DNA from 2 places in the Senegalia massiliensis genome. Region 2 is predicted to be linked to the other one. Evidence: predicted binding sites of a transcription regulator. Region 2 holds the regulator's gene; the other holds the start of a gene.
The links. Region 2 encodes LexA, which represses DNA repair genes until DNA is damaged. Its sites were predicted from a motif close to CNAACANNTGTTNG; they were not measured.

Region 1: the regulator LexA is predicted to act here: its motif matches at 14,328-14,341, upstream of D3Z33_RS05040 (putative DNA modification/repair radical SAM protein).

What each region holds. Positions count from the first base shown of each region.
Region 1 covers NZ_QXXA01000005.1:172,822-189,256, forward strand. Annotated here, with positions in the region: gene D3Z33_RS04975 (YeiH family protein) at 1-323, shown strand, start outside; gene D3Z33_RS04980 (TetR/AcrR family transcriptional regulator) at 344-922, opposite strand; gene D3Z33_RS04985 (efflux RND transporter permease subunit) at 960-4,034, opposite strand; gene D3Z33_RS04990 (efflux RND transporter periplasmic adaptor subunit) at 4,021-4,911, opposite strand; gene D3Z33_RS04995 (hypothetical protein) at 5,031-5,729, opposite strand; gene D3Z33_RS05000 (tetratricopeptide repeat protein) at 5,743-7,323, opposite strand; gene D3Z33_RS05005 (ABC transporter permease) at 7,396-8,520, opposite strand; gene D3Z33_RS05010 (ABC transporter permease) at 8,507-9,559, opposite strand; gene D3Z33_RS05015 (ABC transporter ATP-binding protein) at 9,559-10,491, opposite strand; gene D3Z33_RS05020 (hypothetical protein) at 10,463-10,606, opposite strand; gene D3Z33_RS05025 (histidine kinase) at 10,632-11,681, shown strand; gene D3Z33_RS05030 (response regulator transcription factor) at 11,678-12,280, shown strand; gene D3Z33_RS05035 (TIGR03915 family putative DNA repair protein) at 12,281-13,024, opposite strand; gene D3Z33_RS05040 (putative DNA modification/repair radical SAM protein) at 13,002-14,276, opposite strand; gene D3Z33_RS05045 (hypothetical protein) at 15,188-15,658, shown strand; gene D3Z33_RS05050 (glycoside hydrolase domain-containing protein) at 15,690-16,435, opposite strand, start outside.
Region 2 covers NZ_QXXA01000016.1:77,298-93,732, reverse strand. Annotated here, with positions in the region: gene miaB (tRNA (N6-isopentenyl adenosine(37)-C2)-methylthiotransferase MiaB) at 1-1,330, shown strand, start outside; gene D3Z33_RS14000 (YlbF family regulator) at 1,323-1,691, shown strand; gene mutS (DNA mismatch repair protein MutS) at 1,754-4,384, shown strand; gene mutL (DNA mismatch repair endonuclease MutL) at 4,397-6,220, shown strand; gene miaA (tRNA (adenosine(37)-N6)-dimethylallyltransferase MiaA) at 6,236-7,180, shown strand; gene hfq (RNA chaperone Hfq) at 7,180-7,407, shown strand; gene D3Z33_RS13975 (aminotransferase class I/II-fold pyridoxal phosphate-dependent enzyme) at 7,481-8,767, shown strand; gene lexA (transcriptional repressor LexA) at 8,788-9,408, opposite strand; gene D3Z33_RS13965 (LysM peptidoglycan-binding domain-containing protein) at 9,559-9,858, shown strand; gene D3Z33_RS13960 (tyrosine recombinase XerC) at 9,855-10,814, opposite strand; gene D3Z33_RS13955 (pyridoxal phosphate-dependent aminotransferase) at 11,386-12,576, opposite strand; gene D3Z33_RS13950 (PadR family transcriptional regulator) at 12,683-13,054, opposite strand; gene D3Z33_RS13945 (PHP domain-containing protein) at 13,068-13,889, opposite strand; gene rny (ribonuclease Y) at 13,993-15,537, opposite strand; gene D3Z33_RS13935 (ATPase) at 15,696-16,343, opposite strand; gene D3Z33_RS13930 (hypothetical protein) at 16,358-16,435, opposite strand, start outside.

The DNA.
Region 1 (16,435 bases), on a different contig from region 2:
AACTAAATAAGTCAGCTGAAGAAAATCTATCTATATGTAAAACAGTTATGAAAGTTTTTCCTTGGTTTATAGGTATATTTTTAGGAATGGCTATATTAAACACAATAGGTGTATTTAATATAATACCTAATTCAGCTGTATTCTTTAAAACTAGTTATAAGTTTCTTATAACAGCAGCACTTGTAGGAGTTGGATTTAAGATTCAATTTAAAGAATTATTTACTAAAGGTACAAAACCAATAATACTTGGTGGCTTAACTTGGGGTGCTGTTGCTATATCTTCCTTATTATTCATAACAATATTCTCTGATTTTATAGGATAAAAATAAGACCCTGTTGGGTCTTATTTTATTCCATTAATTAACATATTTATAACAGGTTTAGGGTCAATATTTTCTAATTCTCTTTTTTCCACTCCTATACCTTCTGCATAAAAAAAGTTTAATGTTCCAAAAAGGCTCATTACAAATACTTTTTCATCTATATTATCTCTTATTTCACCTTTATCTTTATATTTCTTTATTAATTTTGAAACTGTATTTAAAAGGTACTCTTTTATACTACATATCTCTTTTGTCATATTTTCTGATAAATCTACTGAATTACTCATAAGATTATTCCACATATCTATATGCATTCTTATGAATCTTCCATGAAAACTAGCTATTTCAACTAAGGTTTCTTGAAAATTTGTTGATTTATCTATTAAGTCTTGTAATGAATCTATATAACTTATTATGAAATACTTTATCATCTCTTCAAATAGATGATTTTTACTTTTGAAATATTCATATATTGTACCTTTACCTACATTTGCAGTATCTGCTATAGTCTGCATTTTTGCTTTATGAAATCCATTTTCAGAAAAAACTTTTGCTGCAGCTTTTATAATATCTTTTTCTTTTTCTTGTTTTACATACATTTTATCACCTACAACTTTTGTTTATATTATCCATACCTTATTTTTTAAATTTAAGTGATATATCATCAAACACTGTATACATTACTGGTATAAGTACCAGAGTTAATATTGTAGATAGCAATAATCCTCCTATTACTACTGTTGCCATTGGTGCTTGTATTTCAGAACCTTCTCCAAGTCCTATTGCTATAGGTAAAAGTCCTAATACTGTTGTAAGTGTTGTCATAAGTATTGGTCTAAGTCTTATAGGCCCTGCATTTTTTATAGCTAAATTTCTCTCTTCTCCATTTTTTCTTCTTGTATTTATATAATCTATAAGCACTATGGCATTATTAACTACTATACCTATAAGCATTATAGCCCCTATTAATGAAGTTACATTTACTGTTCTGTTTGTTATAAAAAGTCCTAATGCTCCACCTGCTATTGAAAGTGGAACTGTAAACATTATTGTAAATGGGTGAAGTAATGATTCAAATTGTGATGCAAGAATCATATATACAAGAATTATTGCTAAAACTAGTGCAAGCCCTAAATCACCAAATGCTTCTTCTAATTGTTCATTTTCTCCTGCTATTTCATAGCTATATCCATTTTCTAAATCATAATCTTCTAATTTTTCTTCTATATCAGTTATTACACTACTTAAATCTCTTTCTTGTATTTTACTATTCACTGTAACCATTCTAGATTGGCTATCTCTATTTATTGATATTGGACCATTAACAATTTTTACATCTGCTACTTTTTCAAGTGATATTTGTGATCCCATAGGAGTATTTATAGGAAGATTTTTTAGGTTTTCTAGATTTTCTGAATATAGATCATTTCCTTTTAATACTATATCTATTTCATTACCTTCTGTAGTATATCTACTTGCTGTTGTACCAGATACTACACTTTTTACTGCATTACCTATTTGAGCTGTAGTAAGTCCATAATTACTTGCTTTTAAACTATCTATATCAACCTCTACTTCTGGTATACCTTCTCCTATATTTGAACTTACTTCTCTTGTTCCTTCTACACTTTCTATTATTGATACGAAGTCTTCTGAAATATCTTCTAATCTATCTAAATCTTGACCTTTTATTTCTATACTTACTGGAGCTCCACCCATACTTGCTGGTCCCATAGCATTACTTGTTACATCTACGTTTATATCTGCACCAGCTATATTACTTAATTTTTCTCTTATATTTTCTGCCACATTAAAAGTGGATTCTTCTCTTTCTTTTTTGAGTACTCCTGTTATTGTAGCTTGATTTTCAGTACTACCACCCATAGAAAATGCTCCTCCAGATCCTATTGTAGTAAACACTGTATCAATTATATCCATATCTTCTAATCTATTTTCTACATCTTCTACTACTTCTCTTGTTCTATCTAATTCTGAACCTACAGGTAAATTAACTGATACTGTAAATTGTCCTTCATCTGTAGCTGGTATAAATTCAGCTCCTACAGGTATTAGAGATGCTATACTTAGTGAAAATACTAATAAAGCTATAATTATAGTAGATTTTCTATGTCCTAAACTCCAACTAAGTACTCTCTTATATATACTTTCTAATTTTGCAAATCCTTTATCAAAAGAATGTAATATAAATGACTTTCTTTTAGATTTTTCTTCATTATTAATATCTACATTTAATATTTGTGAAGATAACATTGGTACAAGCGTAAGTGATACTGCTAAAGATGCTAAAAGTGAAAATGTAACTGTTAGTGCAAGTTCCTTAAATATTGTAGATGTAATCCCTTCTACAAATACTATTGGTAAAAATACTGCTACAGTTGTAAGAGTTGATGCTGTAACTGCCATAGCAACTTCTTTTGTCCCTTTCACTGCAGATTCAGATTTACTATAACCATCTCTTCTATACCTATATATATTTTCAAGCACCACTATAGAGTTATCTACGAGCATACCTATACCAAGTGCAAGACCACCAAGTGTCATAAGGTTTAATGTTATTCCATTAAAATATATTAATGAAAATGTTGCTATTATTGATACTGGTATAGCTGTTCCTACTATTAAAGTTGTTCTTATATTTCTTAAAAACAAGAATAATATTATCATAGCAAGAACTGCACCAAGCGCACCTGATTTTAATACTGTATTTATTGATAGATTTATGAAATCAGCTTGATCTATTACTACTTTTATATCTCTTGTAGGAAATTCTTCTTGTATTTTCTCAAGTTCATCATTAATTCTAGAAGATACACTTACAGTATTAGTTCCTGATTGTTTTTGAACTGATATGCTTATACTAGGTTTACCGTTTATCTTTGATATACTTTTTACTTCTTTATTTTCTAAATTTACTTCTGCTACATCAGATAATGGTATTGTACCTCCTGTTGGAAGTGTAATAGGTAAGTTTCTTATTTCTTCTATATCTTTAAATTCACCTGTTGTACGTATAGTTAAATTTTGTATTCCTTTTTCAACTGTTCCACCAGGAAGACTCATATTTTGAGCCCCTATGATTTGAGATAATGTATCCATTGAAATTCCATAATTTTGTAATAGATGTAAATCTGCTTTTACACTTATTTCTTTTTGATATCCTCCATTTATATTAACTGAAGCAACCCCTTCAAGTCTTTCTAATCTAGGTGATAATTCATCTTCTGCAAATCTTTGTAAACTTGAAAGGTCATCACTACCTGATAATGATGCTTCCATTACAGGCATTGCATTCGGATCTATTTTAAGTACCATAGGATCATTTGCGCCTTCTGGTAAAAATCCTTTTATCATATCTACTTTTTCTCTCATTTCAAGAGATGCAAAATCCATATCTGTACCAAAATTAAATTCTGCGATTATCACAGAACTTCCCTCTGAGGATATACTAGAAACATTTTCAATATTTGATACAGTACCTATAGATTGCTCCAATGGTTTTGTAACTAGATTTTCAATTTCTTGTGGCCCTACTCCATTATATTGAGTCTGAACTATTGCTATAGGAAGACTAAATTGTGGTAATAAATCTATAGGAAGCCTTGTAAGAGATACTACACCTAAAAGTACCACAATTAATGTCACCATTACAATAGTAACTGGCCTTTTAACTGAAAGTTTAGTTAGATTCATCTTTTTCACCTCTTACAACTTCAACTTCACTCTTATCTTCTATATAGTTCTGGCCCTTAACTATAACTTTATCTCCTTCATTTAATCCTGATTTTATTTCTGTAAAATCACCTGTATCTAATCCTACTTTAACTTGTTTTTCTATAGCCTTATTATCTTTTACTATATATACTATATTTTTTTCACCAATATTTAATATTGATTCACTTCTAACCTTTAATGCATTTTTTACTACATTAGTATCTATTTCAATAGTTGTAGCCATTCCCGGCTTTATATTTCTATTTTCTTCATCTAATAAGATATTTACAGTATATAATCCTGTTTTTGGATCTACTGTAGGAGATATACTTACTATTTTTCCATTTAATCCTTGTTCATCTATTGAATCTATACCTACCCAAGCTTCTTTTCCTATAAATAATTCTCCTATTACATTTTCACTTACATTCATAGAAATAGTCATAGGTGCATTTTTGTCAACTATTACCATAGCAGGTTTAGTTAAAGGTACATATTCACTTTCTTTCATATTTATAGTCGATACGATACCTTCTAAAGGAGATTTTATCTCTCTTATTTCTTCTCCATCTTTTAATGTGAATAATACATCGTCTTTTTCTACCTTTTTTCCAAGACCTTTTTTGATATCTTCTACTTTTAATGATGAATCTGCTGTTATCATCATTTCTGCTTGCATAATAGCTCTTCCACCTAATGTTAATGAGTTTGAAAGAGTGTCTTTTTCTACTTCTTCTATTTCAACAGCTACCTTTTCTTCCTCTGTAGTTTCATCTTGTGTATCTTTATTGCTACATGCAGAAACTACTCCTAAAAGTAATATTGCTATTAAAAATATAGCTAATTTCTTCTTCATATTTTAACCTCCAATAATTTTTACTTCAAGACTGACCAGTCGGTCAATAATATTCATTATATTATAAATAAAAAAATTGTCAACAATTTGTTGACAATTTTTAAGTTAAATTATCAATATTAATCTACTTTAAAATCTATTATTTTACCCTTATAATATTTCATACTAATCATCTTCCCAAATTTTCTATTATTCTTTACTCTTGTTATATATGTTATATTAATAGGTTCATTTTTAATTTTAAAATAATCAATATTTTTATGATCAATTTCATCTAAATCATAACCTTTTTCTATTATATAATCATCAGCTATTCTTTCTGGTTTGATTTGTATACCCATGTGATTTTTTGTTATTAAAGATATTACTATTAATAGTATAACTGTTATAGTAGCTACGTATTTTACTTTTCCATCATTATTTTTACTTCTAGATGTAATACCGGATATGGAAAACAATATAACGTATAAAAATGTTCTTATATTAGGACTTAGTATAAACAAAATAATAATATTAAAAAGAATAAAATTTAGTATCATTGTTGTGATTACCATTATACTATTTATATATTTATCATTTTTAACTTTCTTTTCGTAAATACTTATAATACTCATTATTATAAGTGCAAGTATTGATGCTATAATCCAATCAATATGCGTATCAGTTAATAAATATAAAAAATATATATAAATAATAATTAGAGGAACAATGACAAGAAATATATTTAATCTCTTATAAAGACTACTTTCTTTAGATATTTTATTAAGTTTTGTGAATAGCCATAAAATAAAAGTATTTGCTATTCCAATAATCAACATAATGATTAATGCATTAATAATCTTTCACCTCTTCTATAAGAGCATCTTTTATATTTTCATCTAAATTGTTAAATTCAAGGAAATCCTTATATGCTTCTTGATTGCCCATTTCTAAATCTTCTTTTAATTTTTTATATTGTTGAATTTTTGGTTTTAATAAGTCTGGATATACTACTTTATCTAACCCACTTTGTAGTATTTCTATACTTTTATCTATATCATATAGAAGATAAATCTCTGCTAGATACTCATAATTAGTACCTGAATCCCCATTAATCTCTAAAGAACTTTTAAAAGCTTCTTTTGCTTTTTCAAATTCATTTAATTTTAAATAGTTTTGTGCTAATAAATCCCATAGATGAGAATCATTTTTCTTGTCCATGCCTAATTTCAGCACTTCTGATACTTCTTCAAAGTTTTTGTTCCTACTATATAAAAAGGCTAACTCTTTTATTGCATCAATGTTATCTGGATATTTTTCTATATATTTTTTTATCCCAGTTATTCTTTCTTGTTCTATATCTTCCGTCTTCTCTTGAAGTTTTATCTGTGGAAATGTCTCCCAACCATTCTTAAAGTGTTTTTTTAACTGGTTTTCATAATTTTTTACAGTTTTACCTGTAGCTTTTTTAAAGGATTCATCAAATGATTTATCCTTTAATCCAAGTAATATTTCATCAATTATATTTTCACCATGATTATATATTAAAAGATATATCATTTTATAACTCTGTTCATATCCATTCTTACTTGCCCAATCTTCAGGCTTAATTAATTGTTCAAAAGGAGTTATTCCATCTAATATAATATTTGGAGTACCAATATTGTCTGCTCCTATAAATGATGCTACCCCTTCTTCAAACCAAATTGGTATTTTATTTTCTTCTATATTATTTTTTAATCTATACATATGTGATACATAATGTGTATATTCATGCCTTAATACAAATTTAAATTCATTTACAGTATCTAATGCAAGAACTTCATTATAGACATCATTTATTGGCATTTTTATTTGTTTTAAATCCTCATAATAATATCCACCTGTAAAATCATTTACTATTATATCCTCATTAAAAGTTTCAGAATCAGTTATTTTTATAGTTAATGGATCATATTTCACATCTTTGTATATTTTTGTTGAATCTTTTTTTACGTCTTTTATATATTTATTTATAAGTTCTATTCCTGGTTCAGAAGATTTTCTATAGAGAATAGTCAAATTATCATCTTTAAATTCTTTATATTCTTTTTTTATTTTATCTTTTGGTAATCTTGATTGTGCAAATTGATTAAATGTAGTATATTTTGTATCCTCAATTTTACCCACATATATATATGATATCCCTATATTGATAAAGCTTAAAATAATAATTGAAACAACTAAAATCCCTTTAGAAAATTTATCCTTATATATAAATATTTTTTTCTTTTTTAATGCTATTATTAGAGAAACAAATATTAAAAAAGCTGAAGTTATAAATGAGAAAGTATATAGATTTTCTAAACTTATAAATGTAGCTATTATCATATATATTAAAGTTAAAACTAAAATAAGTGCAAATGTAATAAATATAGTTTTTGTTCTTTTCAAAACAAAACCTCCTAACACATAATATTATGATAGTTATATTTTATCATAATATTATGTCTATTAACATATATGTTAGGCCTTTTGTTTTACTTTTGAAAAATAGACTCCTAAAAGTAGAAATGCTACTCCAAATAATATTTGAATAATTAATTCATATCTTATATCACTTAATGACGATATATCCATATTATTTATTTTTATATAATAATATGTGGGAAAAAACTTAGCTATTGTTATAACTTTTTCACTTAAATATTCTACTGGAACCATCACTCCTGATATAAATGCAGTACCAAGAGATAATACAGTACTTAATCCATTAATTATAAATCTACTTTTAGTTAAATTATTGATTAAAAAAGTAAGACATAATATAGCAAATGAAAATATACTTACATTTACAATATATTTTGTGAAATTAACTTCTTCTAAATGCTGTCCTTTTAAAACTATACTTCCTATTACAAATAATCCTGTGATAATTACTCCAAGTGTAATTTGACCTAAATACATTTCTTTATTATAGTTTAAAAATTTCTTAGATGATATTTTTGTTCTATTTTCTAATTTTTCATCTTTAAATTCAGTCATTATAAGTCCCATCACTGCTATATAAATAGCTGTTATAATATATGCAGTAAAATTAAAATAATATTTAAACCAAATATTAGCTGAATTATTGACATCAGAAGATTTTTCTAATATTTCTACATTAATATTCTCTTTTAATGCATTATTTATAGTCTCAGTTTTAAACTCACCACTTACCTTACTTGCATTTGCAAATATAAGATATTTATTTATTTCATTTTCTATTTGTATAGAACTTATCTTTCTATCATCTTTTATAACTTCCAGTGACTTTTGTTTTCCCTTTACATTTTCTTCAAAATCACTTGGTATTATAATAGCTGCATCTATTTGTTGCAAAAATATTTGTTCTTTTATTTCTTTAATATCATTTTTTAGATTCACTATATTATTATTTTCATCTAAATAATTTTTTAACCCTCTAGATAAATCAGTATTAGAATCATCTACAATAGCTATATCAAGTTTTGTTTCATCAAATGTAATCTCTTTATTTTCTGTATCTATACCATTAATTATTGAAAGCATGAAAAATATAACTGCATATGATAATATTATCATTTTATGCCTAAGAGCAGTTTTTAAAAAATACTTATATACTATCATATTGTCTCCTCCTTAAAAACACTAAAGATATAAGTGATAATATTAGAAAATAAGCTAATAAAATGATTATACCTTCAAATATTCCATCAGTATTATTTAATAGATTAACCTTATATAAATTATTTGTAATTACTGCAATAGGATTTATCTTTGCTAGTATAGGTACATATTTCTCTATCATTATTTTAATATTTGTATTAAATAGTCCTGATAATCCTGATAAAATAACCGTGAATGTAATAGCTATCATTGTTTTAACGTTTATATTCTTATTGTTTGATACACCTATAAATATACCAAATACAATTCCAAATAAGTTACCTAAAATTATAAAAATAAGGCTGTATCCTATATTGGTTATTAGATCTAATTTCATTATTAATTCTATAACAATAAATAATATAATATTAGATGTAAAGTTAAGTATAAGACCTACTATTATTCCAGCTAATAAAAAAGTTTTCTTTTTTATAGGTGTAGTATTTATTCTTGCTGCTACTTCTGATAAATTACTCTGGATGTAATGAACCACTTCTATTCCAGAATATATACCATATGTTGAAACCATTGCAATTAAAGAATAAAATATTACAAGTATACCATTTTCTTTTTGGTCTTTATCATTTATATAATCTACTTGAAAATCAAATTCTTCTATGGGTTTACCTAAAGCACTAGTTTGCACAATTTGGTCCAATATAGACTTAATTACAGTCTGATTAAGACCTGAATCATTTACAATTAAACTTAAATCCTTTTTAATAAATCCATCTATTTCTTCTTTTTCTAACTTCTCTTTTGATTCCCTATCTGAAATTTCTTCTACATTTAATATCTCTATATTTTGAAGTATAGATTTTATATTACTATCCTCTTCAACACCTACGTTTATTTTTTCTAAATTCACATTTGTAATTCCACTAAAAGCTATATAGAAAAATGTTACCATGATGATAGGATAGAGAAGTGACCAGAATAAAAATCCTTTATCTCTAAAGCTATTTTTAGCTTGATATATAATATTTCTATATAAATCCACTAGTCCCTCAGCTCCTTTCCAGTAAGCTCTAAGAATACATCATTTAATGTAGGTTGTCTTGAATATAACTTTTCATATGTTAAATTATTTTGTTTTATAAAATCTATTAAATTAGATAAATTATTTACACCAGATTCAAATTTTATAATATAATCATTATCTTTCATTTCTATATCTAACACTTGGGGTATTTCTTTTATCTTTTCTAAAATTTCACCATTAGTATCAATAAATCCTACTACTATTTTTTCTGTAGTTGTAATCATATTTTTCAACTCTTCATTTGAGCCAGATGCTATATTTCTTCCTCTATCCATTATTATAATTCTATCGCATAATATTTCTGCCTCTTCCAAATAATGTGTTGTATAAATAATAGTGCTTCCATTTTTGTTTAATTTTTTTATACCTTCAAGTATAAAATTTCTACTTTGAGCATCTACTGCAACAGTTGGTTCATCTAAAAATATGAGTTTAGGTTTATGAACTATACCACAAGCTATATTTAATCTTCTTTTAAGACCACCACTTAACTTCTTTGGAAAAAATTTTGTATAATCTTTTAAACCTACAAATTCTATAGCTTCATTTACATATTTTTTTCTTTTTTCTTTATCATTTATATATAATCCACAAAAATAATCTATGTTTTCATCTACTGTTAAGTTTTCAAATACAGAAACTTCTTGAGGTACTACACCTATTTCCCTTTTTATATTGTAAGAATTAGGTGTCATCTTTTCTCCAAATATAGTAATTTCACCTTTGTCAAATTTAAGTAGAGACAATATTGAATTTATAGCTGTAGTTTTACCACATCCATTTGGACCAAGTAACCCTAGTATTTCCCCTTCTCTCACTTCCATATTAAAATGATCAAGAGCTATAAGCTCTTTATATCTTTTAACTACATTTTCTACTTTTACAACCATCTATATCACCTCTTATATTTGTTAATACTATTGTACCAATCATATAAATTTTATTGTAGTGAATATTCTCATCACTTAATATGACAAATGTCATATCATAAGTTATAATTATCATAAATAATCTTTTAAAGGGGATTTCTATGAGGAGATTTTTAGAGAAACTAATTATAATAGTATTTTCGATTTATTTTACATATAGTTTAAATAGTGAAAGAGATATAGCATTTTATTTTCTTATATCTATTATAATTTCAATATCACTAGATTTAATTTCTAAAAAAAATATTAAATATATAATTTATTTTTTATTTGTAGCTTTAACTTTTTATGATAATGTATTTTTGTATTATTTTCCTTTAATTCTCTACAATATCTATATTGACTTTAAAGGCAATTTCTTTTTATTTTTGCCATTATTATTTATAGATTTAACTCCTGTTATAATTATCTTATCTTTTGTGTCAATGTATCTTTCAATATATACATATAAATTAAATAAGGTACTAAATCAAAATAGAAAGGTACGGGATAAATTAAGAGAAGATACTCTTTACCTTAGAAAATATAATGAACAATTAAAAATAGATAAAGAAAAAAATATTCAAATAGCATTATTAGAAGAAAGAAATAGAATTTCTCGGGAAATACATGACTCTATAGGACATACAATAAGTAGTAGCCTTATTCAACTAAAAGCTCTTAAATTATTAAATGGTGAAAATGTATCTAATGGCCTTGATACCCTTAGTGAAACCTTAGGTAGTGGTATGGATGATATAAGAAATAGCCTATATAATTTGAGAAATGAATCTTTAAATTTAAAACACAAAATAAATGAAATAATAAATGAAATGACAGGACTTGATATTAAACTTATATATAATATAGATGAGAATTTAAATTATAAATTAAAATATGATATGTTATCAGTAGTTAAAGAAACTATAACAAATACAGTTAAACACTCTAATGCAAGTAATATGGAGATAAAATTGTTAGATCAACCTAAATTTTATTCTATCATTATTAGTGATAATGGTACCAATATGAAAGATAAAATTGACATAGACGATGGAATAGGCCTTTATTCTATGAATAAAATAGCAATAAAATATAACGGAATATTTAATTATAAATTTGAAGATGGATTTCGAATACATTTAACACTTATGAAAGGAAATGAAAAATGAAAGTTATAATTATAGATGATGATCCTTTAGTAGTAAGTTCACTTAAAACTATAGTAGAAGCAAATAATATAGAAGTTTTAGCTGTAGGATATAGTGGAAGTGAAGCGGTAAACTTATATAATAAATATAGCCCTGATGTAGTTTTAATGGATATAAGAATGGAAAACTTATCTGGAATAAATGCAACTGAAGAAATATTAAAATATGAAAGAGAAGCTAATATTCTTTTAATTACTACATTTAGAGATGATGAATACATAAAAAAGGCATTAGAACTAGGGTGTAAAGGATATATTTTAAAACAAAATATAGATAGTTTAATTCCTTCAATAGAAGCAGTGTATAAGGGAAATATGGTATTTGATAGTGAGATTGTATCTAATTTTAAGACTAATTCTAAAAAAGATATTGAAACTAATCTTTCAGATAGAGAAATCGATATTTTACTCCTTGTAGCAGAAGGCTTCAATAATAGAGAAATAGCGAAAAAATTATTCTTAAGTGAAGGTACTGTAAGAAATTATATTTCAAACATGCTAGATAAGCTAGATTTAAGAGATAGAACTCAACTTGCAATATATTATTATAGGGGGAGATAATTATCCCCCCTTTTCTATTAGATACTTCCAATATTTTTTTGGCATATTACTCCTTTGAAGTTTAGGATTAAACTTTTCTTTTATAGAGATAGATTTAAAATACATCTTCCATAAATTTTGGTAGTCCTCTTCTTTTTCATTAAAGATTATATTTAAATCACCTTTTATTTCTCTTACAATCCATTCTTTTTTATTATAAAATACAGATATATTTCTTTTTTTATCATGAATTATGAAATTTTCATTAGATAGTCTTTTTATAAAATGTGGTGCAATTATTCCTACTAAATTGTAATCTGGCGAAATTTCTGCATATAATATATTATTTTTAAGTTCCTTAAAACGAATTAGTCCGGTCATTCTATGTCTTTCGTGACTTACTTTGTTATAAATACTTTCTATTTTAAATACCGCTTCGTTTGCTAAATTTAGTTCTATATCAGTGCCTATTTTAAATCCTAACCTAACAAAGTTCAGTATATCCATTTCTATACCATCTATTTCTGATAAATAAGCATAATATATCTTTCTTAAGGCAGCAGGAGAAATCTTCTTATCTATTGCTTCATAGACTTTCTTTGCTTTTTTAGCATCTGTATCTATTAATATTTCTTTTACTAAGAAATTATCTTCTCTTTTTTCATAAGAAAGTATTTTATCAGGTTTATCAGGAGTATAATATGCCTTGTATATTGCATTTAAAAGGCCATCAAATGAGCCATCATATATGTAATGATTTATCATTAAAACCACCCATTTCCCAAAGAGATAACTGCTTTTCAAATATATTTCTATCCAAACCATATATTAATTTTTTTCTAATCTTTTCTGGATTCATAGAACTCATTCCATAATATTTACCATTACAAGTTATGAAATATTTGGCCCTTTTAAGCACTATATTTAATTTTTTCAAATTATCATAATTAAGTGGACCAAATTTTCTTGCAGCAACTATCCTTCTAGCTGATTTAACTCCTATGCCTGGTACTCTTAAAAGAGTATTGTAATCTGCCCTATTTATCTCTACAGGGAATATCCCAATATTTCTAAGCGCCCAATTACATTTTGGATCAAGAGACAAATCAAAATTAGGCATATTTTCATCCAATAGTTCATCTGCCTTAAATTTGTAAAATCTAAGTAACCAATCTGCTTGATATAATCTATTTTCTCTAATTACAGGTGGTGAATCTAATACAGGTAAATTAGGTGATTTCGCTACTGGTACATATGCAGAATAATACACTCTTTTTAAATTGTATCCATCATATAATCCTTCTGATAATTTAAGTATTTTTAGATCATTATCCTCAGTTGCTCCAACTATTAACTGAGTACTTTGTCCCCCTGGTACAAAAGAATTTGCATATTTAAATTTTTTCTTTTCTTCTCTCGTCTCTACTATTCTATTTCTAATATTTCCCATAGGGGTTAATATGCTCTTTTTAGTTTTATTTGGAGCAAGTAGTTTAAGTCCATTTTCAGAGGGTAATTCTATATTTATGCTCATTCTATCTACATATAATCCTATTTCATCTATAATACGTTTATCTGCATGAGGTATGGCTTTTGTATGGATATAACCATTAAATCCTTCTACTTCCCTAAGCCTTTTTACTACATTTAATATAAGCTCCATTGTATGATTAGGTGATTTTATTATTGCAGAGCTTAGAAAAAGACCTTCTATATAATTTCTCCTATAAAAATTTATAGTCAAATCTACTATTTCATCAGGAGTAAGTGTTGCTCTTTCTAAATCATTTGATGATCTATTTACACAATATGCACAATCATATATGCAATAATTTGTCATAAGTATTTTAAGTAGTGAAATACATCTTCCATCATCAGACCAACTATGACATATCCCATTTATACTAGCAGAACCTATGCCGCCTTTTTTATTTTTTCTACCACTTCCACTAGAAGAACAAGAAACATCATATTTTGCAGCATCAGAAAGTATTCTAAGTTTATCTAATACATCCACAAAAACCACCTCTTTCTATAGGAAAATTATACTATGTAAAAGGTGGTTTGTCAAACATATGTTCGTGTATGGTAGGTGGATGTTATATATGGTAAAATACAGATAATATGTTAAACTGATGTTTCTGACCCACATTATAAAAAGAAAGATAGGTTTAAATGATAATTGCTAAATATATACTATTTGCTTTATTTCTAGCTATAATTGTTAACTATATTTTGATTATTAAATTAAAGAAACCATTTATACTCTCTATAGTTATGTCACTTACAATTATTCCCCATAAAACAATTGAAATGCTAACATATAATTCAATTTATCCCCCAATAGAAAACATGAATTTCTATTTAAAGTTTAATCACATTGCTTATATGTATTTTTCCTTATTATTATTTGATATAATATTTGGTATTCTATATATAGTTTTGAAAAAAATAATAAAAAACAAGAAAAATCATCATAGTAATTTTATTTTCTATATTTAATGTATAAATGTAGATTTATATTCTATAAGAAAATTTATATAGTCTTATAAGTAAAGAAGAGCAAGAATAATCTAACTATAAATATAATATAGTATGATATGTTAGAGTTTAGGTAGTAGTGGATATCTTATATTTAAACATTGGTCATTTCTAGCTTTTGGAGTAATAACAAGTAGTATTATATTGATAAGAGGTAATTAAGTAGAGATTATTTATATTAAAAAAATTTAATAGATAAAAGGTGTTTCATTATGGTAAGAGTAATGAGAAGTGTTTTATCCATAGAAATTTAAGTAAATTTTATATTTTATTATAACTAGTATTTTGGACTCTATAGGAGTATAATATAATTAGGTTTTTTTAAAGTTTTTTAAAGAATTGTTTTATCTTTCTTTAAATTTTACTATATATTATAAGGGGATTTCAATGAAAAATAAAAAATTATTTATTGTGCTGTTAATTTCAATTACTATTATTTTATTACTATATTACGTATTTGGACAAGGGCATAGATATGCTAAAAGCTATGCAAATCGACTTTTTGCTTATCAATTACCTAAAAAAACAAAAATAATTGAAAAGGATTTCGATTATGGTGTCCTCTATGGAGGCGGACCAAGGGGGAGTGGGGGTTATCCGACCATGGTAGCACACATGAAGTTGTCATCTGAATTAAGTGAAAAAGAGATATTTAATCATTACAATAAGAATAAGTTTGAGATATTTTTTGAAGGTTATGAAACCATTAAGAAGAATAGTGAAGGGAAAAAATGGTATGAAGGTCAAAAATCAACAGGTAAAACCCTTAGTGATGAAATGAATAAAGACGAACCAATCAATTTTATCGTTCAATATAGAACAGAATTTAACTATCCATTCTTTATAGATTTTCATTAAGAAGCCGGAGTTAACCCTCCAGCTTCTTTTTTTATCTGCTTAGCTGGTTATAGTTTTCGAAAGCTTGGTAGATTGTATAGTTTCTTTCACCATACTTTGTGGCTGATTCATTTGTTCCATTGTAACGAGCAATAGTGCCTTTTACTTGAGATTCTGTGTAATTTAACATATTGGAAGGATATCCTTTTTCTACAACAGCTCCCCATTTAAGAACATATGCGCATGTTTCAATATTAAATGCTCGATCAACATGAAGTTTGTGCCAGATTTCATTTATGTCATCTTTATTATTAGCATCTCGTATTGTGTCATCTAGATAATTTTGATTAATGGCCCAATTTCGAGCGTTAATCGCAACCCAGGCAAATATTTGACCTACTCCTGTACTTGAGTCATCAATGTCTCCGTTCTTAACTCTCTGATCTTGAATTGCATCCAGAGTATTCTCTGCGGAAGCTTCCCAAGAGATCACTGTCTGGATAAAAGATTTTCGCATTTGAAGTTTTCTTGCCATTCGAGTGATTAAGCCATCATAATCAAGAACGATATTAACTGAGTCAATTGGTTCTCTTATAGATGAAAATTCTTGAAGAAAGTTTAAAATATCTTTAATAATCGGAGGCACTTCCTCTCTTATCATAGGTAAATAAGTAAGAATAAGAGTAGAATCTAAGCCATCTTTATGATTTATAGGTTCTACCGACGATTGTCCTGCATCTAATCCTGATGCAATATTTTTGTCGATAGTAATTAAACCCCTGCCTGAACCGACTGTAA
Region 2 (16,435 bases):
TAATACTAATCAAAAAAAGTATCTTGTAGTAACTTGGGGATGTCAGATGAATGAACATGACTCAGAAAAAATAGAAGGAATTTTGGAATCATTAGGATATATTTCAACTTCTGATAAAGAAGAAGCTGATTTAATAATATATAATACGTGTTTAGTAAGAGAAAATGCAGAATTAAAAGTATATGGTAATTTAGGAGAATTAAAAAGAATAAAAAGAGAAAATCCAAATCTAATAATTGCCGTATGTGGATGTATGATGCAGAAAGAAGATGTGAGAAAAGTTATAAAAGAAAAGTACTCTCATGTTGATATAATATTTGGAACACATAATATTCATAAATTACCAGAGTTAATAGAGGATCATGATCAAAAAATGAATATGTTAGTAGATGTTTGGAATGATAGTAAAGAAATAATAGAAGATTTACCTACTAAAAGAAAATATGATTTTAAAGCTTTTATTAATATTATGTATGGTTGTAATAATTTTTGTACTTATTGTATAGTTCCTTATACTAGAGGGCGAGAAAAAAGTAGAGAACCAAAAGATATATTAAAAGAAGCTAAAAGATTAAGTGAACAAGGATATAAGGAGATAACCTTATTAGGCCAAAATGTTAACTCATATGGTAAAAATTTAGAAGAAAAAGTAAGCTTTGCAGAACTACTATATATGCTTAATGATGTTGAGGGGATAGAAAGAATAAGGTTTATGACTTCTCATCCTAAGGATTTATCTGAAGATCTTATTGATGAGATGACAAATTGTGATAAGGTTTGTAATCATCTTCACTTACCATTTCAATCAGGTAGTGATAGGATATTAAAAAAGATGAATAGAAAATATACAAAAAGACAATATTTAACTTTAGTAGATAAAATAAGAAAAGCTATTCCTGATATAGCAATTACCACAGATATTATTGTTGGTTTTCCAGGAGAAACAGAAGAAGATTTTGAAGATACAATAGAAGTAGTTAAACATTCAAAGTTTGATTCAGCTTTTACATTTTTATATTCAATTAGAGAAGGTACTCCTGCAGCTAAAGATAAAGACCAAATACCTGATGATATAAAACATACAAGATTTAATAGATTATTAGAAGTTTTAAAAGAAATAAGCTTAGAAAGAAATAAAAACTTAATAGGAAAAGAAGTTAAAGTACTCGTAGAAGAAATTAGTAAAAATGATTCTACCAAATTATCTGGTAGAACTGATACTAATAAATTAATTCACTTTGAAGGTAATGAAAGCTTAATCGGAAGTATAGTAAATGTAAAGGTTAATACTGCAAAAACTTGGACACTAGAAGGTGAAATTATTGAGTAATTCTACATTAGATATTGCAAGGGAATTAGGAAAAACAATCCAAGATTCTGAAGAATATATAGAGTATATTAAATCACAAGAAGAATACTATAATGATAGCAATACTATGAAATTAAAATCTAAATTAGATGAAAAAACAAAGTTATATAATAAATTATTAGTAGAGGGACAAAAAACAGATATAAAAAATATTAGCTTAGAAATTAAGGAATTAAATAAAAAACTTTTAAAGGAAAAAAAATATACAAATTACATTAAATGCAAATCTAAAGTTGAAAAAACAATAAAAAACGTTGATAATATATTAGAGTATTATACGGGTATAAGTAATAGCAAAGGATGTAATGGTTGTAAAAAATGATAAAATAAATAGACTAAGTACATCTTAGTCTATTTATTTTAGTTTTACTAGGAGGGAATTATGTGTCAAAGTTAACACCTATGATGGAACAATATATGAAAATTAAAAATAAAAATAAAGACTCCATATTATTTTTCCGACTAGGAGATTTTTATGAAATGTTTTTTGATGATGCTCTGATAGCATCAAAAGAACTTGAAATAACATTAACTGGAAGAGAATGTGGTCAAAAAGAAAAAGCTCCTATGTGTGGAGTTCCATTTCATTCTGCTGATGGTTATATATCCAAATTAGTAGATAAAGGATATAAAGTTGCTATTTGTGAGCAGATAGAGAACCCAAACGAAGCAAAAGGTATAGTTAAAAGGGACGTTGTTAGGATAATATCTAGAGGTACTGTAACAGATACTAAAATGTTAGATGAGAAAAATAACAACTATTTGTCAAGTATATTCATGGATCAAAATGGAGTTGGTATTTCTTATGCAGATATAACTACTGGAGAGTTTTATACTACTCAAAAAGTTACCAATAATTCTAAAGAGGGTTTTAAAGCTTTGATAGATGAGCTGGCAAAAATAAAACCAAAAGAAATAATTGCAAATAAATATATATTTGAAAATAAAATATCTGATGAAATAGAAAAGAAGATAGATATTGTTATTGATAAAACTGATGATTGGTTATTTAATATTGAAGAAAATAAAAAGATAATAAAAAGACATTTTAACATTTTAAATTTAGAAGGTTTTGGGATATCAAATGATAATTACTCAATAAAAAGCGTTGGTTCTTTATTAAGTTATTTAAATGAAACTCAGAAAAATTCTTTAAGTCATATTAATAATATATATAAGTATAATATAGAAAATTTTATGTTGATAGATATAAATACAAGAAAAAATTTAGAAATTACTGAAACTATAAGAGATAAGACTAAAAAAGGATCCTTGCTTTGGATTTTAGATAAAACATCTACTGCTATGGGAGCAAGAATGTTAAGAAAATGGTTAGAAGAACCTTTGTTAAATATAGACTTAATACAAAAACGTTTAAATGCAATAGAAAATTTGTATGAAGATATCATATTAATGGATGAGATAAAACAAAAATTAAATAAAGTCTATGATATTGAAAGACTTATTGGGAAAATAGTTTATGGAAGTTGTAACGCTAGGGATTTAATAGCTCTTAAAAATTCTATTAAAATATTGCCTGATATAAAAGAGTTGCTAATTAATTCAAAGTCTGAGTTTTTAAAACAACTTGCTCGTGATATTGATTTATTAGAAGATGTACATGCACTTATTCATGAAGCTATTGTAGAAGATCCTCCTATACAAACTCGTGAAGGTGGAATAATTAAAAAGAATTATGATGAAAAATTAGATGAGTTACTTAATGCTTCAATTGAAGGTAAAAATTGGTTAAATAAGCTTGAAGCTAATGAAAAGAATAGAACAGGAATAAAAAGCTTGAAAATAGGTTTTAATAAAGTTTTTGGTTACTATATTGAAGTAAGAAAATCTAATATAAAATTAGTACCAGACAATTATATAAGAAAGCAAACTTTATCTAATTCGGAAAGATATATTACACCTGAATTAAAAGAAATGGAATCAAAAATCCTTGGAGCTGAAGAGAAAAGTGTAATATTAGAGTATAATATATTTGTTGAAATAAGAGATAAATTGAAAGCTAAGATTGAAAGAATGCAGTCTACTGCTAAAATAATTGCTACAATTGATTGCTTAAATTCATTGTCTCTAGTTTCTTATAAAAATAATTATATTAAACCTAAAATAAATTCAGAAAAGATTATTAATATTAAAAAAGGAAGACATCCTGTAGTTGAAAAGGTATTAAAGAATGAAATGTTTATTCCAAATGATACTTTTTTAGATAATGAAGACAATAGATTAAATATCATTACTGGACCTAATATGGCTGGTAAATCTACTTATATGAGGCAAGTAGCTATTATAACTTTGATGGCACAAATCGGAAGCTTTGTTCCTGCTGAATATGCAGATATTTGTTTGGTAGATAGAATATTTACTAGAGTTGGAGCTAGTGATGATTTATCACAAGGACAAAGTACTTTTATGGTTGAAATGAATGAAGTTGCAAATATTTTAAATAATAGTTCTAAAAACAGTTTAATAATATTAGATGAAATAGGCCGAGGAACAAGTACTTACGATGGACTTAGTATTGCGTGGGCTGTTATTGAATATATAAGTGATAAAAGCAAGATTGGAGCTAAAACTCTTTTCTCTACCCATTATCATGAATTGACTGAATTAGAGGGAAAAATAGAGGGTATAAAAAATTATAAAATAACAGTTAAAGAAGCTGGTGAAGATATTATTTTTTTAAGAAAAGTAGTAAGAGGAGAAGCCGATAAAAGTTACGGAATAGAAGTAGCAAATTTAGCAGGTGTTCCTTCAGAAGTAACTTCTAGAGCAAAAAATATATTAAGAGATTTAGAAGAAAATGATATAAATTATAGTAATAATATTTCTTCAAATGGAGATATAAAAGAAAATAAATCTGAAAGTCAAATTGATATATTTAAGATGAAAGAAAATGAAATAATAGAATTGATAAAGAGTATAGATTTAATTAATTTAACTCCTTTGGAATCGATGAATTTATTAAATGAACTAATCGATAAAACTAAAGAAATTTAGGTGGTTTATACTGTGAAAAAGATTAATGTTTTAGATGATAATACAATAAATAAAATAGCAGCAGGAGAGGTCATTGAAAGACCTTCTTCTATAGTGAAAGAATTAATAGAAAATTCCATAGATGCTAATGCTAGAAATATAACTATTGAAATAAAAGATGGTGGTAAAAATTACATTAGAATTACAGATGATGGAGATGGCATATATAAAGATGATATACAATTAGCTTTTTTAAGACATTCTACAAGCAAAATATCTAAATCAGAAGATTTATTAAAGGTACATTCTTTAGGATTTAGAGGTGAAGCTCTCGCAAGTATTTCTTCAATTTCTATGGTTGAATTAATAAGTAAAACTATTGATGAAGAAACTGGCATAATGGTAGAAATACATGGAGGTATACTTCAGCAGGAAAGTGAGGTTGGTTCTCCTAAGGGAACTACTATTATAGTTAGGAATATATTTTATAATACTCCTGTAAGAAAAAAATTCTTGAGATCTGATTCTGCTGAATCTGCTAATATAACAAATATAATTAATAAGCTAGCATTATCTAATACAGATATATCCTTTAATTATATAAAAGATAATAAAAATATGATTAAAACACCTGGCAATGGAGATTTGAAATCCACGATTTTTAGTATATATGGAAAAGAACATACTGAATCTTTAATTTCAATAAACTATTCAAGTGACTTATTTTCTATAAATGGTTACATATCTAAACCATTATTTAATAGAGGTAATAGAAATTATGAATTATTTTTTGTTAACGGGAGATATGTAAATAGCAAACTATTATCTAAAGCTATAGAAGAGGCGTATAAAACTTTAATTACTATTAATAGATATCCTGTTGTATATTTATATATAAAAGTTGATCCTAAGAATATTGATGTGAATGTTCATCCGTCTAAAGTTGAAATAAGATTTAATGATGATTTAAAATTAATTCCTAAGGTTACTGATATAGTGAAAAACAGACTTTTTGAATTTAATTTAGTTCCAAATATTACTTTAGAGAATAAAAACAAACAAAAAACTGAAGAAATTATTGATATTTTAGATGATAAACCTAAAAATACTGAAATAAACAAGAACAATTATAATAAACCTTTATTAAAAAAAGAGTACGAAGTTGAAGATATTGAACAAATAAATTTTGTTAAAGAAGATAAAATAGAAACGTTGGATAAATCTTCAGTAAGAGAAAATAAAAAGTCAATACAAGATAATGATTCTTCCAGAGTTTTTCCAGAACTAAATATTATAGGTAGAGTTTTTAATACTTATATAATTGGAGAAGATAGTATTAGTAATACTATGTATATGATAGATCAACATGCTGCTCATGAGAGGATAATGTATGAAAAGTTTAGATTACAATATGAAAAAGAGAGTGTTGTTATTCAACCATTGATTGTACCAAGAACAATTAATTTGAGTCACTATGACTATGAATTGATATTAAATAATATAGAACTTTTCAATGAATTAGGATTTGATATTGAAGATTTTGGGAGAAATAGTATCTCTATAAGGGGAGTTCCAATGTTATTTGGTCTTCCAGACAATAATAATTTATTTATGGATATATTAGATAATTTAAATGAAAATATAAGCAATAAATATGATTTGAGAGCAGAAAAGATAATCAAAATGTCTTGTACAAATGCTATAAAAGCAGGAGATTCTATGGGGCATATTGAGATAAAAAGTTTAATGAATGATTTGAAAAAATGTGAAAACCCTTTTACTTGTCCTCATGGAAGACCTATTACTATTAAAATAACTAAATATGAAATTGAAAAAATGTTTAAAAGAATACAGTGATTTAAGGAGGATTTAATGAAGAGAGATTTAATACTTTTAATTGGCCCTACAGCTTCTGGAAAAACTTCAGTATCTATTAAATTAGCTAAAAAAATAAATGCAGAAATAATATCAGCAGATTCTATGCAAATATATAAATATATGAATATTGGTACTGCTAAAATTAATAAATGTGAAATGGATTTAATTAATCATTACATGATAGATGAGGTATATCCTGATGAAGAATATAGTGTATCTGATTTTAAGGATAATGCTTATTCTTATATTGATGATATTTATAGTAAAAATAAGCTACCTCTTGTGGTTGGAGGTACTGGTTTGTATATAAATTCATTAGTATATGATTTAGATTTTACAAATGCCATTTCAAATCAAGAGCTAAGAGATAAATATTATGCTTTAGCTGATAAATATGGAAATAAATATATTCATAATCTACTTAAAGAAGTAGATGAAAAATCATATAATAGGATTCACGAAAATGATGCTAAAAGAATTGTTAGAGCTCTTGAAATTTATTATGAAACAGGTAAACCTATGAGTGAAGGGTATAATAACTTTAGAAAACCTAATCCTGATTTCAATTTAATAATTTTAGGATTATATATGGATAGAGAAAAACTTTATAAAAGAATAAATTTAAGAGTTGATATGATGATAAAAGAAGGACTTGTAGATGAAGTCAAAGATTTATTAGATAAAGGATATGAAAAATCTTTAGTATCTATGCAGGGATTAGGGTATAAAGAAATTATAGGTTATCTCGAAGGAAGTTATAGCTTAGAAAAAGCTATAGAGCTATTAAAAAGAGATACCAGAAGATTTGCAAAAAGACAACTTACTTGGTTTAGAAGGGATGATAGAATTATATGGTTTAATAAGGGGGATTTTGAAAAGGAAGAAGATTTAGTCGAAAAAATGACTTCTATAATAAATGATAAATTAGGGGGTGAATAATAATGAAAAGCAATATTAATTTACAGGATATATTTTTAAATAAGTTGAGAAGAGCAGAAATTCCTGTTACTATATATTTAATGAATGGCTTTCAGTTGAAAGGATTAGTAAGAGGTTTTGATAATTATACTATTTCATTAGAAAATGAAGGGAATCAAAATATGATTTACAAGCATGCAATATCTACTATGATTCCTGCCAAAAATATAGATTTAACAGAAAAATAATTTTAAGGACAAAAAGTTTTCTTGTAAATAGAGAATACTTTTTGTCCTTAAAAAACGAAAGAAGGAAAAATAATTGAATAACTTGACAATAAAATTATTATGTAAACAAAAAGGCATTGATGATAAATTGATTAAAAAAATTACGGAAGCAGAAGAGAAACTAAAAGATAGATTTCAAGAGATTGAGAATAATAGTGAATATAATCAAATTAAGGTATTAGATGCAATGAGAGAAGAAAGATTAGATTCAACAAATTTTAATTGGACTACTGGTTATGGTTATGGTGATATGGGGAGAGATAAGGTAGAATCTATTTATAAGAGAGTATTCTCTACAGAAGATGCTTTAGTTAGACCTACTATAGTTTCAGGGACTCATGCTCTATATTTAACATTATCAGCATTATTATCATCAGGAGATGAATTAATTTCGGCGGCAGGTAGCCCTTATGACACTTTATTAAAGGTCATTGGAGTGAAGGGAAGTGAACCTGGAACATTGTTAGAAGGAGGGATTAAGTATAAAGAAGTTAAATTAAAGCCAGACAATACAATAGATACATCATCTTTAATTAATAGTATAACATCTAATACTAAAGTTATATTAATTCAAAGATCTACTGGATATAGCTTTAGAAGGGCATTATCTATAGAAGAAATAAGGGAAGTAATAAAAAAAATAAAACTAGTTAGAGAAGATATTATTTGCATGATAGATAACTGTTATGGTGAATTTGTGGATGTATATGAACCAACAGATGTTGGGGCAGATATAATGGCAGGATCTTTAATTAAAAATCCTGGTGGTGGATTGGCATTGACTGGTGGTTATATAGTAGGTAAAAAAAATCTAGTTCAAAGAATTTCCAATAGACTTACAGCTCCTGGAATTGGTAAGGATTGTGGTCTTACTTTTGGGACTACAAGAAGTACTTTACAAGGGTTATTTTTAGCACCTATGATTGTAAAAGAATCTTTAAAAAGCGCATTGCTTTTTGCACAAGTTTTTAAAGATTTAGGGTATGAAATAACACCTAAAGTAGAAGATAATAGGGGAGATATAATACAAGCTATAAAAATGAAAAGTAAAGAAAAAGTTATTGAATTTTGCAAATCTATTCAATCTTCTTCGCCTGTTGACTCTTATGTAAGTCCAGAGCCATGGGATATGCCTGGTTATGATGATCCAGTAATTATGGCATCTGGAGCTTTTATAGAAGGTTCTTCAATAGAATTAAGTGCAGATGCTCCTATAAGGGAACCTTACATAGTTTATTTCCAAGGGGGTTTAAATTATTATCATAGCAAATATGCATTGATTGAAATTTTATCTAAATTTCATAATAAAAAATTTTTATAGTAAAAAAGGCCTTAGGGCCTTTAATCTATTGTTCTAAATACACCTTTTATTTTTCCTAAAATTTTAATATCAGTTACTATAATTGGTTCCATAGAGGCATTTTCTGGTTGAAGTCTTATATGATCTTTTTCTACAAAATATCTTTTGACAGTAGCTTCATCGTCTATTAATGCAACTATCATCTCTCCATTTTCAGCAGTGTTCTGTTGTTTAACTAAAACATAATCGCCGTCTAAAATACCTGCATCTTTCATACTTTCACCACTTACAGAAAGCATAAAAACAGTATCATTGTTTACAATATCAACAGGTAAAGGAAAGGTATCTTCAATGTTTTCTGTTGCTAATATTGGTAAACCAGCAGTAACTTTTCCTATAATGGGAACCTCTGCAATTTCTTTTCTACTAAAAATATTTTCATTATTGCTGTCTAAAATTTCAATTGCTCTAGGTTTTGTAGCATCTCTTCTTATATATCCCTTTTTTTCTAATCTAGATAAATGTCCATGTACAGTTGATGTTGATTTTAATCCTACCGCTTTACATATTTCCCTAACTGAAGGGGGATAACCCTTTTGTAAAATTTCTTTTTTTATAAATTTAAGTATATTACTTTGCTTTGATGTTAACTCTTCATACATATCTCGCACCTCACAATGACAATTTTAATTTATTATATCATATAAAAATAAATTTATCAAACATTCGTTCGATTTTTCGTTGACAAGGAACGTGCGTTCTGCTATACTTAAATTAAGGAACTAACGTTCGAGTTTGAGGAGGTTGAAAAAATGTATAATAAAAGATTGGTAATAGTAAATAAGTTTAGATTTGTAACATTTTTATTAGTATTAATTTTATTATTTGCTTTATTATTAAATAACTTATTAAGTGTAGTAGTTGCTAGTAATACAGATTCTGAATACAAACAAATACATGTAAAAGAAGGGGACACTATATGGTGTATAGCTAAATCGAATAACCCTGAAGGTGATGATGTAAGGGAAGTGGTTTATAAAATAAAAAAAATAAATAATATAAGTAATGAATGGATAGAAGCTGGAGATATTCTAAAAATACCAAGAAATTAATTTTTCTTGGTATTTTTAGATAAAGGATTACTTTTTACAGCTTGTCTTAGTTTTTCATCGTCTAAGTGAGTATATATTTGTGTAGTTGAAACACTAGAGTGACCAAGTATTTGTTGTAAAGCTCTTATATCCACATTTCCATGTTTATACATAAGAGTAGCTGCAGTATGTCTTAGTTTATGAGTTGAAAGTTTATCAGGATCTAAACCTGCGTTGTTTAAATGTTTTTTTACTAAGTGTTGTACAGCTCTAACACTTAACCTGTTTTTTCTTTTACTTAAAAATAAAGCTTTTTTATCTTTAATGTTTTTTGTAGGTCTTATTTCTAAATACTTTTTTATTGCTTCTAAAGTACTTTCATTTAAATATATGGTTCTTTCTTTATCGCCTTTTCCTATAACCGTAAGAGTATCATCTTTTATTCTATCAATATCAATACTAACTAATTCAGATAGTCTAAGACCACAATTTAAGAATATCATTATTATTGCATAATCTCTAACTTTGAATTCGCCTTGAATACTATTTATTAGTGTAAGGGATTCATCTAGAGTAAGGTATGATGGGTGTCTTTTTGTTAATTTTGGTGTTTCTAAGTTAAGGGTAGGGTTTGTATCTATTAACTCTACTATATTATGTAAATATTTAAAAAAAGATCTTATGCTAGCAACTTTTCTAGCTCGTGTATTTGTTGAATTATCTCTATTTTTATTTATAAAAGAAAGAAAGGCAAATAAATCTTGTAAATTTATTTTTTTTATTATATCTATATCTAAATCTTCAATTTCTATATCGTTAAACGGAACATCTTTGTTAACTAATCTATATCTTTTTTTTATAAATCTTAAAAATGTCCTTAAGTCATAATAATATTCTTTAATTGTATTTTGTGATTTTCCTTTGATTGTATCTAAATAGTTTAAGAAATCTTCTAATATAATTGGTATGTCATCCATTTTTAAACCTCCTCAATCAATTATACATTTTTCAGTTCATTTTTTCAACCTAATGTCACAAAATGATAATTTTGTGACATTAGAATATAGATTAATATAGTATTTATGGTCTATTTTTTTATTTTTTAGTATGAATTTTCATTATAATAATTTCATGTCGATATTCTGCTCTTAATGTATATAATTCAACATAAAATTATATACCTCCATAATTCGAGCTTTTATATTCTCTTTTAAAGAATATAAATAAGTTCTACATACAATTACATAGTTAGACATTTAAATTAGCTTATATGTTCTTATAATGCTTTTAACATATTTATTTTAATACTTTTTTATAAATCATCCAATTCTAATTATTAATATATTTTTATTTTAAACTAGATGGTGCTTTTATATATTAATTAAACCATTATAAATTATTCTATATCTTGCATAAAACTTTATTATTTCTCCGTTGATACCTTTATAACCTCATTCCGATATTTTAAATTATAACAAAATAAAAACAAGTTTACATAATTTAATTATGTAAACTTGTTTTTATTTTTATATTATTTTTTTACTAATATTATTTTATATATTCTTCTATTCTATTTAGACCTTCTTTTATATTATCAAGAGAAGTTGCATAAGATAGTCTTATATAATCATCATTTCCAAAAGCCAAGCCAGGAACTACTGCTACATGAGCCTCATCTAATAACATATTTGCTAATTGTATAGAACTATCTATATTCTTACCTTTTATTGTTTTTCCTTTTAATTTAGATATGTTTGCCATTACATAAAAAGCACCTTTTGGACTTTTGCAACTTAGATATTTAATTGAATTAATTTTTTCAACCATATAATTTCTTCTTTCAGTAAAATGTTTCTTCATTTCATGTATAGCTTTTTCATCTCCTCTTAAAGCTTCTATACTTGCATATTGACTCATAGAAGGAGGATTTGAAGTTGAATGACTTTGTAAATTACTCATTAATTTGATAATATCTTTATGAGCTGCTGCGTATCCAATTCTCCAACCAGTCATAGCATAAGCCTTAGACATACCATTTATAACAATCGTTTGTTTTTTTATGTCTTCATTTAATTGAGCTATACTTATATGAGTGTTATTATCATAAACTAACTTTTCATATATTTCATCAGAAATTATAAATATATTATTTTCAATTGCCCATTTCGAAATTTTTTCTAATTCATCCTTAGAATAAATTGTACCTGTAGGATTGCTTGGACTATTTAAGATCAGTGCTTTTGTTTTATTTGTTAATGCATTATTTAAAATATCTATATCATATTTAAAATCATTTTCTTCTGGAGTATTTACTTCTACAGGTATTCCATCTGCTAATTTTACTAGTTCAGGATAACTTACCCAATAAGGAATAGGAATTATAACTTCATCACCTGGATTTAGTATAGATGAAAGAGCATTAAAAAGTGAATGTTTAGCTCCGTCAGATATTATTATATTTTCAGCACTATAACTTAAATTGTTATCTCTTTTAAGTTTATAGCATATAGCATCTTTAAGTTCCTTTAATCCTGATGCTGCAGTATAACCCGTTTTCCCTTCTTTTATTGCTTCTATCCCAGCTTTTCTAATATTTTCTGGAGTTTTAAAATCTGGTTCTCCTGCTCCGAAGCCAATCACATCAATACCTTCTGATTTCATTTGTTTTGCTTTTGCTGTTATTTCCAATGTAACTGATGGTGAAATACTAGATATTTTTTCTGATAATTTTAAATTCATTATAACCCTCCATGTTAATTTTATTATAATAATTAATGTTTCTACATATAAAAGATTCTATTATTATTTTAAAAATCCTTTTTTTATATTTAATAATTAATAAAACTTAACTTTCATTATAAATATCGCTTAATGCTGACTCTATAATTGTCAAAGAATCTATCAAACTATCCTTATATAATAATTTTATTTTATTATAGTGTTTATAACCTTCATCAGTCAATTTGTAATGTCTTATTGAACGTTTATCAGGTTCTTCCCACCATCCACTTATTTGATTTTTCTCTTCTAAATCTCTTAAAAGTGGATAAATCATTCCTGGAGAAGGTTCCCAATTGTTTTTTAAACGTCTTTTAATTTCATCTATTATTTCATTTCCATAATAACTTTTTTCATTAAGTAAATGAAGTATATATAACTTGACAAATTGTGTAGTACTTAACTTAGAAGGAAATTGTCTATTTCTTGTTTTTGTCATTTTTAAAATCTCCTTAATAATTGTATTTACTTAATATTTCTTTAATATCATTTATATCTATATAACTACTACCAATAATAATGTTATCATCATTATCAAGGTGATGGAAATCAGAGCCACCTGTAATGAATAAATTATAGTTATCAGCAATTTTTAAATACATTTTAGAATCACTTTTTGTTTGTTTTGAATGATATACTTCTATACCATCTATATTAAAATCATCTAATAATTCTTTTACAGGAATTTTTAATAATATAGGATGTGCCAAAACTGCTATACCATTACACTCATGAATAATATCTATTGCATCTTTTAGACTTAGTTTATATCTCTCTATAAAAGCTTTTTTGTTTTTACCAATATATTTATCAAAGGCTTCTGATATATGATTTATATAACCTTTTTTAATCATAACCCTTGCAATGTGAGGTCTCCCAATGTTCTTTCCTTGAGATTCTTTAACTACTTCATCTATAGTAATATTAATATTTAAATCATTTAATTTATCTACTATTTTCTTTGCTCTTTCAAACCTATGTTGTTTTATTTTATTTGTTAAATCTACTAGTTTATCATATTTATAATTAATAAAATAGCCTAATAAATGAATTTCTTTATCTTTATATATAGTACTGAATTCTATTCCTGGAATAACTTTAATATTAGTATAAAATTTACTTCTTTCAATTGCTTCATCTATACCTGTTATTGTATCATGATCAGTTATAGCTATTACATTAATATCATTTTTTATAGCCTCATCAACTACTTGACTTGGTGTTAATTTGCCATCTGATTTAGTAGTATGAATATGTAAGTCTGCTTTTTTCATATTACTCCTCCATTATATACTATTATAATATAGTATTATACCCTTATAGTATACAGCTTATCATAATAAATATAATAAAAAAAGAAGGGAAAACCCCTTCTTTTTATTTAGCATAATCTATTGCTCTTGATTCTCTTATTACATTTACTTTAATTTGTCCTGGATAGTCTAATTCACTTTCAACTCTCTTTACTATATCACGAGCTATATGAACTATATCTAAATCACTAACTAAGTTAGAATCTACAATTATTCTTACTTCTCTACCAGCTTGAATGGCAAATGATTTTTCTACACCCTCAAATGAGTTTGATATTTCTTCTAGTTTTTCTAACCTTTTTATATAAGATTCTAAAGTTTCTCTTCTAGCTCCAGGTCTAGCAGCAGATATAGCATCAGCAGCTTGAATTAATATTGCTTCTACACTAGATGCTTCTACATCATCATGATGTGCCTCAACAGCATGAATAACATCTTTGTTTTCCTTAAATCTTTTAAGGATGTCTACTCCTATAGCTACATGCGGTCCTTCTACCTCATGATCAACAGCTTTTCCAATATCATGGAGTAATCCTGCTCTTTTAGCAACTCTTACATCTGCTCCAATTTCCGCAGCCATTATACCGGCTAAGTGAGATACTTCTATAGAATGTTTTAAGACGTTTTGACCATAACTTGTTCTATATTTAAGTCTACCTAGTAACCTAAGTATTTCAGGATGAAGACCATGTATTCCAGTATCAAAAGTAGCTTGTTCGCCTACCTCTTTAATATGATTGTCAACTTCTTTTTTTGCTTTTTCAACCATTTCTTCTATTCTAGCAGGATGTATTCTACCATCTGATATTAATTTTTCTAATGCTATTCTAGCAATTTCTCTTCTTATAGGGTCAAAACCTGATAGTATTACAGCTTCTGGCGTATCATCTATTATAAGATCTATTCCAGTAAGCGTTTCTAAGGTTCTTATATTTCGCCCTTCTCTTCCTATAATTCTACCTTTCATATCATCATTAGGTAAGGTTACTACAGAAACTGTTGTTTCAGCTACATGATCTGCAGCACATTTTTGAATTGCATACGATAAAATCTCTCTGGATTTTTTTTCTGCTTCTTGTTTAGCTTTATTTTCAATATCTTTTATCATTATTGCTGCTTCGTGATTTATTTCTTTTCTAATATCACTTAATAGTAGTTCTTTAGCTTGCTCAGATGTCAAACCTGATAATCGTTCTAATTCAGATATTTGTTTTTCATGAATTTGATTAATTTCTTTTTCTTTTTGTTCTACATTTTTTAATTTTCTATTAAAGTATTCTTCTTTCTTTTCTAATGAATCACTTTTTTTATCTAAAATTTCTTCTTTATTAACTAATCTTTTTTCATGTCTCTGAATTTCATTTCTTCTTTCTCTATTATCCTTTTCTATTTCACTTCTCATTCTATGAACTTCTTCTTTTGCTTCAATAAGATATTCTTTTTTAGCTGTTTCAGCTGTTTTTAAACCTTCTTCAATTATTTTCTTTGCTTCTTCTTCAGCAGTTCTAATTTTTCCTTCAGCAATTACTTTTCGTATATATATACCAATAAAAACACCAATAATAAGTGTAATAATAGCTATAATTACTGGGATTATCCCTTCTAAAATTGGAAGCACCTCCTTTTCCTATTAATTTTTCAAGTTTCGTTACAATTTCATTAAATAATATCAAAAAATAATGTATAATTTAATATCGCCCGACTTTATTTTATTATTTTTTCATATATATGTCAAGTTGATAAAAATTAATTGAAAATAATTCTCAATTAATTTTCTACTTTTTCTACAACACTTGTTATCCCATTTAACTCTACTCTATAGGCTAAATCAGCTATAGATGCTAAATGATTATTATGAGTTACCATTATTATTTGTCTATTAAACATTTCAGATATTTGCTTTAAGAATTCTGAAACATTAAAAATAAATTCTTCGCTAACATGTTTTGCAGGCTCATCTAATATTAAAGGCCCAAATACTTTAGGATTATGAATTTGTAAAAAAGAGATTCTTAAAGCGAGAGAAATTATATCTATTATCCCACCACCTCTTGAATCTTCTGGTTTCGTTTTTATGGTTTCTACTCCATTTGTTATAACATAAAATTCTGCATTAGGTTTACCATAAGCTTCATTAATTTCTATTTTAAATTCCATATTTTCGTCAAAGATATACTGTAAACAATTAGTTACTAAATTTTCTATTTGATATTTAGATTGTTCACGAGCATATTCACTAGTTCTTTGTAGCAATATATTAGTTTTTTCTAATACATCTATATCATTATCTAGTGTACTTATTTTAGTTGTTTTATCTAGTATTTCTTGTTCTATTGCATCTTTTTTTCCTTTTTCAGAAGAATAGATATCTCTTAATTTTTTTATATTATTATCAAGCTCTATCATAGATAACATAGTATCATTCCTTATTATTTTAAATTTGAATTTAAAATATCTTTTGGTAAAAGTTCATTAGCTTTTTTAAAAAGATTATTTATTTCTTGTTC